3 regions of the Clostridioides sp. ES-S-0108-01 genome follow, and region 1 is predicted to be linked to each of the others. Evidence: riboswitches for the same ligand, from Rfam matches in the RefSeq annotation. Region 1 holds a riboswitch; each other region holds the start of a gene.
The links. Region 1 has a riboswitch for thiamine pyrophosphate ahead of thiD (bifunctional hydroxymethylpyrimidine kinase/phosphomethylpyrimidine kinase). Riboswitches for the same ligand answer to the same signal wherever they lie in the genome.
Positions count from the first base shown of each region.

Region 2: linked by a shared signal. The riboswitch ahead of thiC (phosphomethylpyrimidine synthase ThiC) and the one ahead of thiD (bifunctional hydroxymethylpyrimidine kinase/phosphomethylpyrimidine kinase) in region 1 are both predicted to bind thiamine pyrophosphate.
Region 3: linked by a shared signal. The riboswitch ahead of IR152_RS18035 (MTH1187 family thiamine-binding protein) and the one ahead of thiD (bifunctional hydroxymethylpyrimidine kinase/phosphomethylpyrimidine kinase) in region 1 are both predicted to bind thiamine pyrophosphate.

Region 1 covers NZ_JADGMN010000015.1:14,898-19,193, forward strand. The annotation lists gene thiE (thiamine phosphate synthase) at 1-167, opposite strand, end outside; gene thiM (hydroxyethylthiazole kinase) at 188-979, opposite strand; gene thiD (bifunctional hydroxymethylpyrimidine kinase/phosphomethylpyrimidine kinase) at 1,003-1,797, opposite strand; TPP riboswitch at 1,898-1,990, opposite strand; gene IR152_RS13745 (GIY-YIG nuclease family protein) at 2,082-2,393, opposite strand; gene IR152_RS13750 (methionyl aminopeptidase) at 2,728-3,597, shown strand; gene IR152_RS13755 (ferredoxin) at 3,651-3,839, opposite strand; gene epsC (serine O-acetyltransferase EpsC) at 4,000-4,296, opposite strand, start outside.
Region 2 covers NZ_JADGMN010000003.1:71,025-75,320, reverse strand. The annotation lists gene thiF (thiamine biosynthesis protein ThiF) at 1-798, opposite strand, end outside; gene thiS (sulfur carrier protein ThiS) at 791-985, opposite strand; gene thiC (phosphomethylpyrimidine synthase ThiC) at 1,039-2,340, opposite strand; TPP riboswitch at 2,482-2,593, opposite strand; gene recQ (DNA helicase RecQ) at 2,682-4,296, opposite strand, start outside.
Region 3 covers NZ_JADGMN010000029.1:29,007-33,302, reverse strand. The annotation lists gene IR152_RS18045 (NUDIX hydrolase) at 217-828, opposite strand; gene IR152_RS18040 (hypothetical protein) at 1,305-1,481, opposite strand; cyclic di-GMP riboswitch class I at 1,534-1,623, opposite strand; TPP riboswitch at 2,083-2,183, shown strand; gene IR152_RS18035 (MTH1187 family thiamine-binding protein) at 2,313-2,603, shown strand; gene IR152_RS18030 (ABC transporter permease) at 2,578-3,348, shown strand; gene IR152_RS18025 (ABC transporter substrate-binding protein) at 3,370-4,296, shown strand, end outside.

The sequences.
Region 1 (4,296 bases):
CTTAAAAACTCTCTTCCAGAAGTATTTTTTTCTCTAAGTTGTACAGTTGTTATTCCAGAAGCTATTGCATCTTCAATACATTTGCAAAAATCTCTCCCTTCAAGCATTTCAGAGTCAGTTACTAAGTACAACTTTAAGTATTTTTTTAAATATTCTTTATCTATCATTTTAAACCTCCCCTTACACTTTATTCATTTAAAAATTCAATACTAGAATTTTTACTTAAAGTATCTATGTCCATTTGATAAACAGCGTTCATAAGATTTTCTTTAAATGTCCCTATTGGTGGATTATTTAAATTAGCCAATTCTCCACTTAAAGACATTGTAAGAACACCCATTGTTGCTGCTTCTAATATATTATCAGTAACAGCCATAAAACTTGCAATCAAGCTAGCAGTCATACATCCAGTCCCTGTAATTCCTTTTAATTTATTAGTTCCATTGTTTATTTTATATGTACTTTTACCATTAGTTATTATGTCTGTTTTCCCAGTTGCTACGACTATACATTCAAGCTTTTCAGAAACCTTTCTTATTATATCAGTAGAATCTTCTTCTTCATCAAATGAATCTACACCTTTCCCCCTTACATCAAAACCACCTATAAACTTTATTTCTGCCATATTCCCCTTAACAACATTAAATTTGACTTCATTTAAAAGTCTACTTGTAAGTTCTGCCCTAGCATTGCTTGCAAATACTCCAACTGGGTCTAATATAACAGGTTTATTGTACTTATTAGCTGCTTTTCCTGCTAATAAAAATAAATCTAACATATTTGAATTCATAGTTCCTATATTTATTACTACAGAGTTTGCTATACTTACCATTTCTTCTACTTCCTCATATGAAAAACTCATAAGAGGACTTGCTCCTATAGCTAAAGTTACATTAGCACAATCATTTATAGTTACATTATTAGTATAATGAATTACCAATGGATTTAATTCTTTTACGTCCTTAATTAAATTATACATATTCTACCTCCAACAATTTTTTATTATTCAAATTTATAAAAATGATGTACTGGCCCTACTCCATGCCCTATATCAAAACTTCTTTTTATTGCTTCTGTTATATAGATTTTACTTAAATTTACTGCTTCTGTCATTTCATATCCTAATGCTAAATAAGATGTTATTGCAGAAGATAATGTACATCCTGTTCCATGTGTATTTTTTTTATCAATTCTTTCGCTTCTATAAACTTTAAATATATTTTTACCAACTAAAATATCCACTGCTTCTCCATCTAAATGACCTCCTTTCATAAGTACAAATTTAGGTCCAAGCTGTAGTATTTCTTTTCCTACTCTATTCATATCATCTACATTATGTATTTTTATTCCTGTAATTTCTTCTGCCTCTGGTATATTTGGTGTAATTATGTATGCAAGTGGTATCAAATGTTTAATTAAGTTTTCTTTTGCCTCTGGCTTTAATAGATAATATCCACTTTTAGATATCATCACTGGGTCTACTACCAAATATTTTGGACTGTATCTCTTTAGATTCTCAACTATTTCAAGTATAATTTCAGGGCTTGAAACCATTCCTATTTTTACAGCTTTTGGAGGTATATCTTCAAATACTGCCTCTATCTGTTTTTTTATTATTTCCTTACTTAAATCTTCTACAGCAAAAACTCCTTGAGTATTTTGTGCTGTTATGGCTGTTATTACACTCATGCCATAAGTTCCAATTGCACTAAAAGTTTTCAAATCTGCCTGAATTCCAGCTCCTCCAGATGAATCTGACCCAGCTATCGTAAGCGTTGGTATCTTATAATTGCTCATTATTTCCTCCTAAAGTTTAATTTAAATAATCTAATTAAAAAAGCCATACCTACAATAGGTATAGCTTAGAAGTCGCATATATCATAAATAATACATACTTAAGTTTTATACTAAGCTTTCCTACGCTGGTATTATCCAGATCAGGTGTAAGGGTCGGTATTCCTCTCAGCTCTTGGCTCCCCTAGCTATTTTAATTTATATATTTATAACTTCATTATATTACAATAGTATTTATTGTCAAGTTTTTACACAATATACACTCACTATAAAGCTACAATAGAGATTTATGCTAACGCTTCTAGTTCTTTTCCAATAACATAATCATATTTATTGTCAATTAAATCTATAAGTACATCTGGATTTTTTATTATAGACAATTTTTTATTTCTAGTTAATTTTTTTATATAACATTCCAGTTTCATTGCATTACTTTTTGTATTGGTTGCAAAATAAATTTCTAGTTTTTTAAATCCTTTCGCTCTTGTATACTTTGAATTAATTCCCGACTTATGTTCATTCATTCTTCTAACTATATCACTAGTATATCCAGTATATAGAGAATCATCTTTACATCTTATAATATATGTAAAATACATCTTAAATCACATCCTTAAGTTAAATATATGAATATTATATTATAAAATTGATAAGAATGCTGTTGATTTTACATAATATTTATTCTTAACAGTAATTCTAATATATATGTATAAAACATACTTCACATAGGTCTAATACTAAATTTTGGACATAATAATAACTTAACTATACCCTCTTCATAAATGATGGTAAGATGACAATTTATATTTTTAATAAAATACTATCATTAAAATATTTCTTATTATTTATGTTATAATATTCATAATGGCTATATTTTAAAATAGTTTATGTAAACCATAATTTAAATAAATAATAGAAAAAGGATGAAGAGCTATGAAATTGAATAGAAATGATAGTTGTTGGTGTGGAAGTACTAAAAAATATAAAAAATGCCATATGGATATGGATAATAAAATAGATTCATTTGCAAAGCTAGGTCATATTGTACCAACTCATGATATTATTAAAAATCCAAAACAAATTGAAGAAATAAAAAAGAGTGCAGTAATAAATACAAAGATTTTAGATTATATTTCAGATAAAATTGAAATTGGAATGTCTACAGAAGATATAAATAAATTGGTTCATGACTTTACAGTACAAAATGGAGCTATTCCTGCTCCACTGGACTACAATGGATTTCCTAAGAGTGTATGTACATCAATAAACAATGAAGTGTGTCATGGTATTCCTAGTAAGGACATTATCTTAAAAGATGGAGACATTATAAATGTAGATATTTCTACTATTTTTAATGGATACTATTCAGATGCTTCAAGAATGTTTATGTTAGGTAATGTTAATGAAAATGCAAAAAAACTAGTTCAAGTTACCAAAGAATGTGTTCAAAAAGGTCTTGAGACTGCTAAACCATGGGGGTTCTTAGGCGATATAGGTGATGCTATTAACTCTTATGCAAAAAAAAATGGCTACTCTGTTGTTAGAGAAATTGGTGGGCATGGAGTTGGCTTAAGCTTTCATGAAGACCCTTTTGTAAGTTACGTATCTAAAAAAGGAACTGAGATGTTATTGGTTCCTGGAATGATATTCACAATAGAACCCATGGTAAATGAAGGAACTCACGAAATTTTTATTGATGAAGAAAATAATTGGACTATCTATACAAGAGATGGTAAATTATCTGCTCAATGGGAGTGTATGGTTTTAGTTACAGAAACAAGTGTTGAAATATTGACTGAATAAAAAACAAATGCCTATAAAAATTGAATCTTCAATTTTTATAGGCATTTGTTTTATTAATGCACATCTATTGCATCAACTGGACAGCTTTCTCTAGCTTCTGCTGCTGATTCTTCAGCATCACTTGGTACTTCGTCAACTATAACATGTGATTTCCCATCATCCTTCATATCAAATACTTCTGGACATATTGATGGACATAATCCACAACCTATGCAAGTATCTTGATTAACATTTGCTTTCATAATAAAATCCTCCTAGACGTTACAAATTTAAAATCTTGTTTATCAAAGATTGATGAACCAAAACTTTAACATTCAGTTCTTTTTTATTATGCCCTCAAATTTGAAAAAAATACCTTTTAAAAATAATTTTTATAAAGTTTATTTTATAGTTATAGCAAAGCTATATATAATATACATTGTCTAATTCATAATGCTCATAGGCTACTTCTTTTTTATTCTTTTTTACAGGTTCTAGGTTTCTTATTTTTACTATCTTTGCTGGTATACCAACAACTGTTGCATCATTAGGTACATCCTTAACAACAACCGAATTTGCACCAATTTTTGAATTTGAACCTATATTTAAAGGTCCTAGTATTTTTGTTCCAGCACCAATTAGTACATCATCACCAACAGTTGGATGTCTCTTTCCAGTATCTTTTCCTGTAGCTCCTAAAGTAGCTCCTTGATATATTGT
Region 2 (4,296 bases), on a different contig from region 1:
ATCTATAAGTATTTGTGTTGCCAAATTTGCCATGTGATTTGCACAGATAGCAACTCTTGGAGCCATAAGCCCTTCACCAAATTTAGCTTCATTTACAAAATCCCCACATATATAAAACCTGTCTTTTAGCTTCTTAGTAGTTATTATATTTGAATCATAATAACCTGCCATACCTGATGATGCTATTAGGTATTTATCTTTTAAATTTATTAATACATAGTTACATACCTGTGCCTTACATGAAGCATCATCAAAAGCTTCAATTATTAAGTCTGAATCTTTAATAGTGTCCATATTATGCTTGTTTAAAAAAATATCCCGTTTATTTAATTTTATAAAAGGATTTATTTTTTTTATATTTCCTATCATGGCATCAGTTTTTAGTTTTCCTATATCATCTATAAAATACTGCTGTCTATTCAAGTTAGATGGTTCTACAACATCATAATCTATAAGTAAAAGTTCTCCTACTCCAATTCTAGCTAAAGAGATAGCTATATTGGAACCAAGTCCCCCCAATCCTAATATAGCAACCTTCCCTTTTTTTAGCTTATTATGTATATTTGGAGTATGTCTAGCAATCAACAAGCTTTCCAACTCATCAAGCGACGGCTTAACTCCCTTTTGTATAAGTGTTAATTTATCATTTTCACAAAGGCGGATATCCGTTTTAATTGGATATCCATTTAACACTAATACATCACATTTATTATTATAACTATCTCTGACTTTATAAGCAGTTGTATTTTCCTCAACATCTGTTAATAACTCATTTACAAATATTTTTATTTTAACCACCTCCAATAAAGCTAATAAGTTCTACAATATCCTCATCTTTTAATATATATGTATTGTAGTTAGATTCTTCAATTATCTCTAGATTTACTTCAACTACAACTCTATCACTCTTTAAATTGTATTTATTTAATAAATCTATAACAGTCAAATCTTCTTCAAATTCAATTTCCTTCCCATTAACCTTCACTAAATCACCTCCTCTTTTCACCTTCTTATTATTCCAGTCATATTAGCCAAAAATTATATTAGATTAAGTTCCTCATTGTTTAATATTTTCTTAACCGTTCTCATTGAGCACATTTTTCCACACATAGTACAACTATCTTCATGAGTAGGAGTTGATTCATCTCTGTATCTCTTAGCCTTTTCAGGGTCTATTGCAAGCCTAAACATCTCACACCAGTCTAAATCAGCTCTAGCTTTACTCATCTTATTATCCCATTCACGAGCACCTTTAACATTTTTAGCTATATCCCCTGCATGAGCAGCTATTTTTGCAGCTATTATGCCTTCTTTCATATCATCTAAATTAGGTAGTCTTAAATGTTCTGCTGGAGTTACATAACATAAAAAATCTACTCCTTTAGCACATGCTAAAGCCCCTCCTATTGCACTTGTTATGTGGTCATAACCTGGTGCTATATCTGTAACCAATGGTCCAAGAACATAAAAAGGTGCTCCATGGCACAATCTCTTTTCTAATACTACATTTGCTTCTATTTCATCAATAGCCATATGACCAGGGCCTTCTATCATTACCTGTACATTTCTTTCCCATGCTCTTTTAGTAAGTTCACCTAATACTACAAGTTCTTGAATTTGAACACCATCAGTAGAATCTTTTATACAACCTGGTCTACAAGCATCTCCTAGACTCAATGTAACATCATATTCCTCACATATATCCAGTATTTTATCAAAATTAGTATAAATAGGATTTTCCTTATTATTTAATTCCATCCATGCAAATAATAAAGAACCTCCACGAGATACTATATGAGTTAATCTTTCATGATTTTTTATTTTTTGGCAAACACTTCTTGTAAGACCTGCATGTATAGTAATAAAGTCCACTCCATCAATAGCATGTTGTCTTATTACATTTAAAAATTCTTCTTCTGTTATATCTTTTAATTCTTTTTCCAAATATCCCACTGCATCATACATAGGTACTGAACCTATCATTGCAGGTGACATTTCAACCACCTTTTCTCTAAATTCTCTAGTTTTACCATAATTACTTAAATCCATTATAGCTTCAGCTTTCATGTCTATTGCTACTCTAACTTTTTCAAGTTCTTTTTCTATATCCTTACAATCTCTTGAAATTCCTAGATTTACATTTATTTTTGTTCTTAAATTCTTACCTACACCTTCTGCACTTAAAGATTTGTGATTTTTATTAGCTGGTATAACAACTTGTCCATTTGCTATTAATTCCCTTAATTCGTTTACATCTATCTGTTCTTTTTGAGAAACGATTTCCATTTCTTTAGTTATTATGCCTTTTCTAGCAGCATCCATTTGTGTTGTATAATTCATATTACAATCCTCCAAGATTAAAGTTATAATTTTTGAAAATAAAAAAAGTGCTTCTCCTTGTTTGGAAAGCACTCTTATAATCATATATACATTTAGACAAATTTCCCCTAATATTGAATAATTTATCTATTTATATAACAAAATTATATTAAAAAGCTTCCCTTCGCAAGCATTATCTTGATCAGGTTATTAGGGTTTGTAAGTTACGGCTTTATCTCTCAGCTAGCCAATTCTAGCGCCCCTAGCTCTAATTTTTCATTATTTTTACAAATTCAGTATAACACAGCAAAAATATTAGTTCAACACAATAATACAAATTTTATTTTTTATTATATTAAAAATTATTCTGCTATAATATTATTTTTTAAGCTTTCAAGATAAGAGTCGAGTATCACAGCCCTTATGTTTTCATACTTTATTGAATCTGGAAGTTTTCTTTTTATGTTATTTAAATTATCATAGCCTACTTTTTCGCAAACTTCTAAAATCATTTTCTTTTTATCTTCATTATAAAAATTTTCTAACCCTAATTCAAATGATATGCTATTCCCATCCTTTACATAATCATGCACATATCCAATAATGGTTGATAATGAAACTTCTATTTCTTGACTGATACTTCGTATATCTTTTCCTTGATTCAGTAAATCTAATGCTATTTCATTATTTTTTCTACTTTCTCCATCTAGTATCAACTTCCTTTTACTCTTTTTCTCCCAAATAACATTAATATCATTTTCTTTCACATATTCTTTGACTACATCCAAAATACTAGCTCCATACTTTTCAAATTTTACACCACCTATTCCAGAAATATCTTTTAATTGTTCTTCATTAAGTGGATATCTTCCACTTATTTCTTTTAAAGCCTTATTGGCTAAAACCATATATGGAGGCAATTTTTCCTTTGTTGCATACTCTTCTCTAATAACCAACAGTTTTTCATATAGAGCTTTATCTGTATTGACCTCAAGGAAGTCACTATTAACGCTCTTCAAATCGACATTTTTTTCATTCATTTTTTTATTTATATTATTTTTTTCGACATATTCTTTAATTACTGTTTCAAAATCTCTACCATATTTTTGATATTTAATTTCTCCTACTCCAGAAATATTTAACATTTCTTCTTTATTAACTGGATAACTAATAGACATAGCTCTAAGTGTACCATCTCCAAATACCATATATGGAGCTATCCTTTCTTCACTTGCAATTGAGTGTCTAAGTTCTCTTAAAGCACTATACAACTCATCTTCTATTTCTAATGATTTTGTCATCACAATCTCTTTAAATTCTACTTTCACTTGTCCTTTTAAAACTTTCATAGACATCTCATTCAATCTTATAGTTGGAAAACTCCCTCTATTTCCATTACCTAGAGTCTCAACTAAATCTAAAAAACCATGAGAAACCAATGTGTTTATAAAATTCTTTAAGTCTTCGCTTGAATAGTCTCTCATAATGTTATATGTAGATAAAGTATTTAATCCAAGCTGTAAAATCTTTTTATTCTTAGAACCTCTAAGTACATCTACAATAGTAGTGACACCATAACTTCTTTTCATTCTAGCTACACATGAAATGACTTTTTGAGCATCCACAGTTTTATCTACTATTTCACCCTCTACTAAACAATTACTACAATTATTACAATTGTCTATATAATTTTCTCCAAAGTAATTTAATATTGCCTTTCTATAGCATGAATTACTGTAAACTAAGTCAATCATATATTGAAGCTTCTTATGTTGAAATAATTTTCTTTCAGGATTTTCAACTCCAATATCAATTAAATATTTTTGTATATGTACATCTCCTGGAGAAAATAAAAGCACACACTCACTTTTTTCTCCGTCCCTACCAGCTCTACCTATTTCTTGGTAGTAATTTTCTATACTTTGAGGCATATTGTAGTGTATAACCCATCTTATATTAGGTTTATCAATACCCATT
Region 3 (4,296 bases), on a different contig from region 1:
TAGATATATTATTATGCTATAATTTATCTATAGTGTGATAATAATACTTAGTATTTACCTTGAAATTGTATTGGTAATTATGTAATAATAACTGAACAATAATCAAATAAAAAAATATGAAACATAATTTCTTGTATTTTTTAGAATTATTACATTTTAAAATTAGAAAATTTTAAAAACTTGTTATTTAAAAATTTGAATGTTTACTTACAAGTATTATTCTGATAAGAAATTTAAAAAGTTTTCTAGTATTTTTGCTGTCATACCCCATATTACATAATCTTTATATTTATAGAATAGAATAGGGTAACTTCCACTTTCAAATTTATAATCTTTTTGGTTTGGGATTGAACCATAAGGTAGATTTTCATCAGGAAAAACTTTTACAGTATTATTATAAGTATTTGGAGGATTTTCTAAAAGATATTTTATAGGCACCAAAAAAGTATGGTCAACTTCATCTTTATTTATATTTAAATTATTAATGTTTTTTATATATCCTAAATACGGATGTATAATAAATTTTACAGGTGTTATAAGTAGGTCTAGACTAGATATGATTTCTATATTGTCATTAAAAGTACCTAGTTCTTCACAAGTTTCTCTGATAGCAGCATCATATGGAGTTTCGTTTGATTCTATTTTACCTCCTGGAAAAGAAATCTCGTTAGGTTGATGTTTTAAATTTTTTGAGCGAACTTCAAATAATATATGATGTATGTTATTTATCTCTACTATTGGAACTAAAACAGATGCCCTTTTCATATTTTTATATCCGTTTATATATGGCTTGTAATCTTTGAACTTATTTTTAATATCGTTTATCATTTTTTCCTCCTGAAATAATATTATTAAAAATTGCATAATTGAGTTTTAACAATAATATATATAATTATGATTTATCTAATTTAAGATATAGTAACTATCTATATTATTATATAATATAATGATAAATATATATTAACAAATGATAAAAAATTAATTTAATTGTATATAAGTTCTCTGTAAGGTATAGGTATTACGTTTGTACAAGATATGTTCCTAAAAGTCCATTGGCATTTGCTGTAACAGGTTCTTCTAAAGTACCAATAGCAGGTCTCCAAGAATTGAATATTCATCTACTAAACGTGGAAATCATTAGAATCTATATTATTAGAATTGTATAATTGGTGTAAATAGTATATGAGATAAACTAAACTGTTTATTTCATAAAAAGTAGACAATAAAGATTACTTTAATTGTTTATTTATGCATTATAAAACGTAGATAAAACTAAAAAGGATTTTCTAGAAAATAAAATTTCTTTAATTATATCTGCTTACCAATACCATTACTTGATGCAAACAAGATTCTACTACATTCTCTCCGTATTCTAGTATAAAATCATTTAATTGTGTGTCTATAAAATTGCAGTAATCGTATGAACTGCATATATATGCAGTTAGTATATGTGTACATTTATCCATTTTATCTATAAACATATATCATTTATCCCCCTAAAAAACTTTCATAAAAACAAAAAGAAAATATCTTTTTGGCAACTGGCTGACATAACTCATTTTGTAAGTCTTAGTCCCTATAGCTTTGCGTCACTAAATTTCTCTAGTTTTGCCTATTTAGTTTTATTCTACAATTACAATGATATAGGAAAACGTTTCATTTTTCAAGTTACATATTAAAAAATTTAAAAATTTAAAAAATATTTTATTTCTTAAAAATAAATTAGGTAAAATAATTATATTATATAATTTATATATAAATTAGAATAAGAGACCTTTATTATTAATTTAAGTTAAGATAGTCTAATAAAGTAAAATTTAACAAAGATAAATATCTTCATCTTCTATAAATTTGGTATGGTTATAATGAAATGAAAAAATTCACTATAAAATTTTATCTCTATGGAAAATTATTAAAATTTAATTAAATTTTAATAATTTGCAAGAAGTATATATGAATAGAATTAGATTTTCATGAAAAAGTGTCATTTTGCATTAGATATTTTCAAATGGATAAAATATCTAATATGAATAAAAAATTTGTTAAAATATGATAAGTGTAGTATAATCAAGTAGAAAAGATATAATATATTTGGGGAGCTAATATGCTGAGAGGAGATTTTATCTCGACCCTTTGAACCTGTTTGGATAATGCCAGTGTAGGGAGACTAGTAAAGATAAAAATAAGTCTTATCCTATTTTGGATAAGACTTTTATTTTATTTAGATATATTGTGTTTTTAGTAGTAAAATTTTAATATAAATAATAAAATATACCTAGTAGGTATTAATTATTTTAAAAGGAGTGATTTAAATGATAATCGCAGACATAGCAGTAATGCCACTAAGACCTTATAAAGGCGAAGAAGAAATGTATAAAGTAGTAGATGCTTGTATTGCTGAAATTGAAAAGAGTGGTCTTAAATGCGAGATAGGGGCAATGAGCACTACTGTTGAAGGTGATTTTGATGAAGTTTTTGAGTTATTAAAAAAGGTACATAAAATCCCTTTTAACCTTGGATGTGAAAGAGTCATAACAGTAGCTAGAGTAGATGAAAAAGCTGGAGGTCTGACTATAGATGAAAAACTTAGAAATCATAGATAAAGTCAAAGATAGTATATATCCAATAGCAACATTTTTGTTTATACTTATTCTTTGGCAATCTATGGTAGGAGTTTTAGAAGTTCCTCAGTATATACTACCCACACCAGTAGATATAATTAATGTGTTTTTTAAAGATTATCAAAATTTATCCATGCATGCTGTGGTTACTATAGGAGAAGCAATACTTGGTTTTATAGTCGCAATTATAATATCCTTGGTAATTGGAATATTGATGGATTTTGTATCAATAATAAAAAAATGTCTTTATCCTATTATGTTGGTTACGCAGATGATACCTACAATAATTATAGCACCACTTTTTATGATATGGTTTGGATTTGGAACAATGCCAAAAGTATTGATGGTAATGCTTACTTGTTTTTTTCCTATATTAATAAGTTTTGTAGATGGTATTGAGAATATTGATAAAGATTATTTAAATTTATTTAAGACTATGAATTCAAATAAATTTAATACATTCATTCACCTTAAATTTCCTATGGCAATGGATAAATTTTTTTCTGGGCTTAAAATATCTGCTACTTATGCTGTAATGGCAGCAACTGTTGCAGAATGGCTAGGTGGAACGAAAGGTCTTGGCGTTTATATGCTTAGGTCAAAAAGCGCATATGCACTTGATAAAGTATTTGCATCTACTATATTAGTAGTTATATTTAGTTTAATATTTGTAGGAATTGTACAGGCTGTAAAAAAGGTTGTTATAAGGTATAGATTAACAGATTAAAAGTATTTGAGGGAGGCAATTATGAATTTTAAAAAATTAGGAATATTAGGTTTAGTAAGTGCTTTTACATTGGCAACAATAACTGGATGTTCTTCAAATAATAATAAAGACAAAAGTAATGATAAAGATACTTCTTCTAAAAAAGTAACTATGGTACTTGATTGGACACCAAATACAAACCATACTGGATTATTTGTAGCACTTGATAAAGGTTATTACAAAGAAGAAGGTCTAGATGTTGAAATAGTACAACCACCCGAAAGTGGAGCTGAGACTTTAGTAGCAACAGGGAAAGCTGACTTTGGTATAAGCTATCAAGAACAAGTTACTTATGCAAAGACTAGTGAAGACCCTCTTCCAATAAAAGCTGTAGCAACTGTTATACAGCATAATACTTCTGGATTTGCATCACCAAAAGAAAAAAATATCACTACAGCTAAGGATTTTGAAGGAAAAACTTATGGTGGTTGGGGTTCTCCATCAGAAGAAGCTGTTTTTAAAGCAGTTATGAAGAAAAATGGAGCTGATTTTAATAAGTTAAAAATAGTCAATACTGGTCAAGATGATTTCTTTGCAGCTATGAAAACTGTAGATTTTGCATGGATATTCGAAGGCTGGGATGCAGTTAAGGCTGATTTAATTGGATATGACTTAAACTTTATACCAGTAAAAGATTTAGATGAGAGATTAGATTATTATACACCTCTTATAATTTCTAATGAAACTGTGCTTAAGGATAATCCAGAGCTTGCTAAAAAGTTTTTAAAAGCTACAACAAAAGGTTATGAATATGCAATAAAAAATCCAGAAGAAGCAGTAAAAATTTTAGTAAAACATGCACCAGAAGTAGATGAAAAACTAGCATTAAAGAGTCAAGAATATTTAGCAAGCAAGTACAAAGATGATTCACCACGATGGGGAGAAATGAAAGATAGTGTATGGAATAAC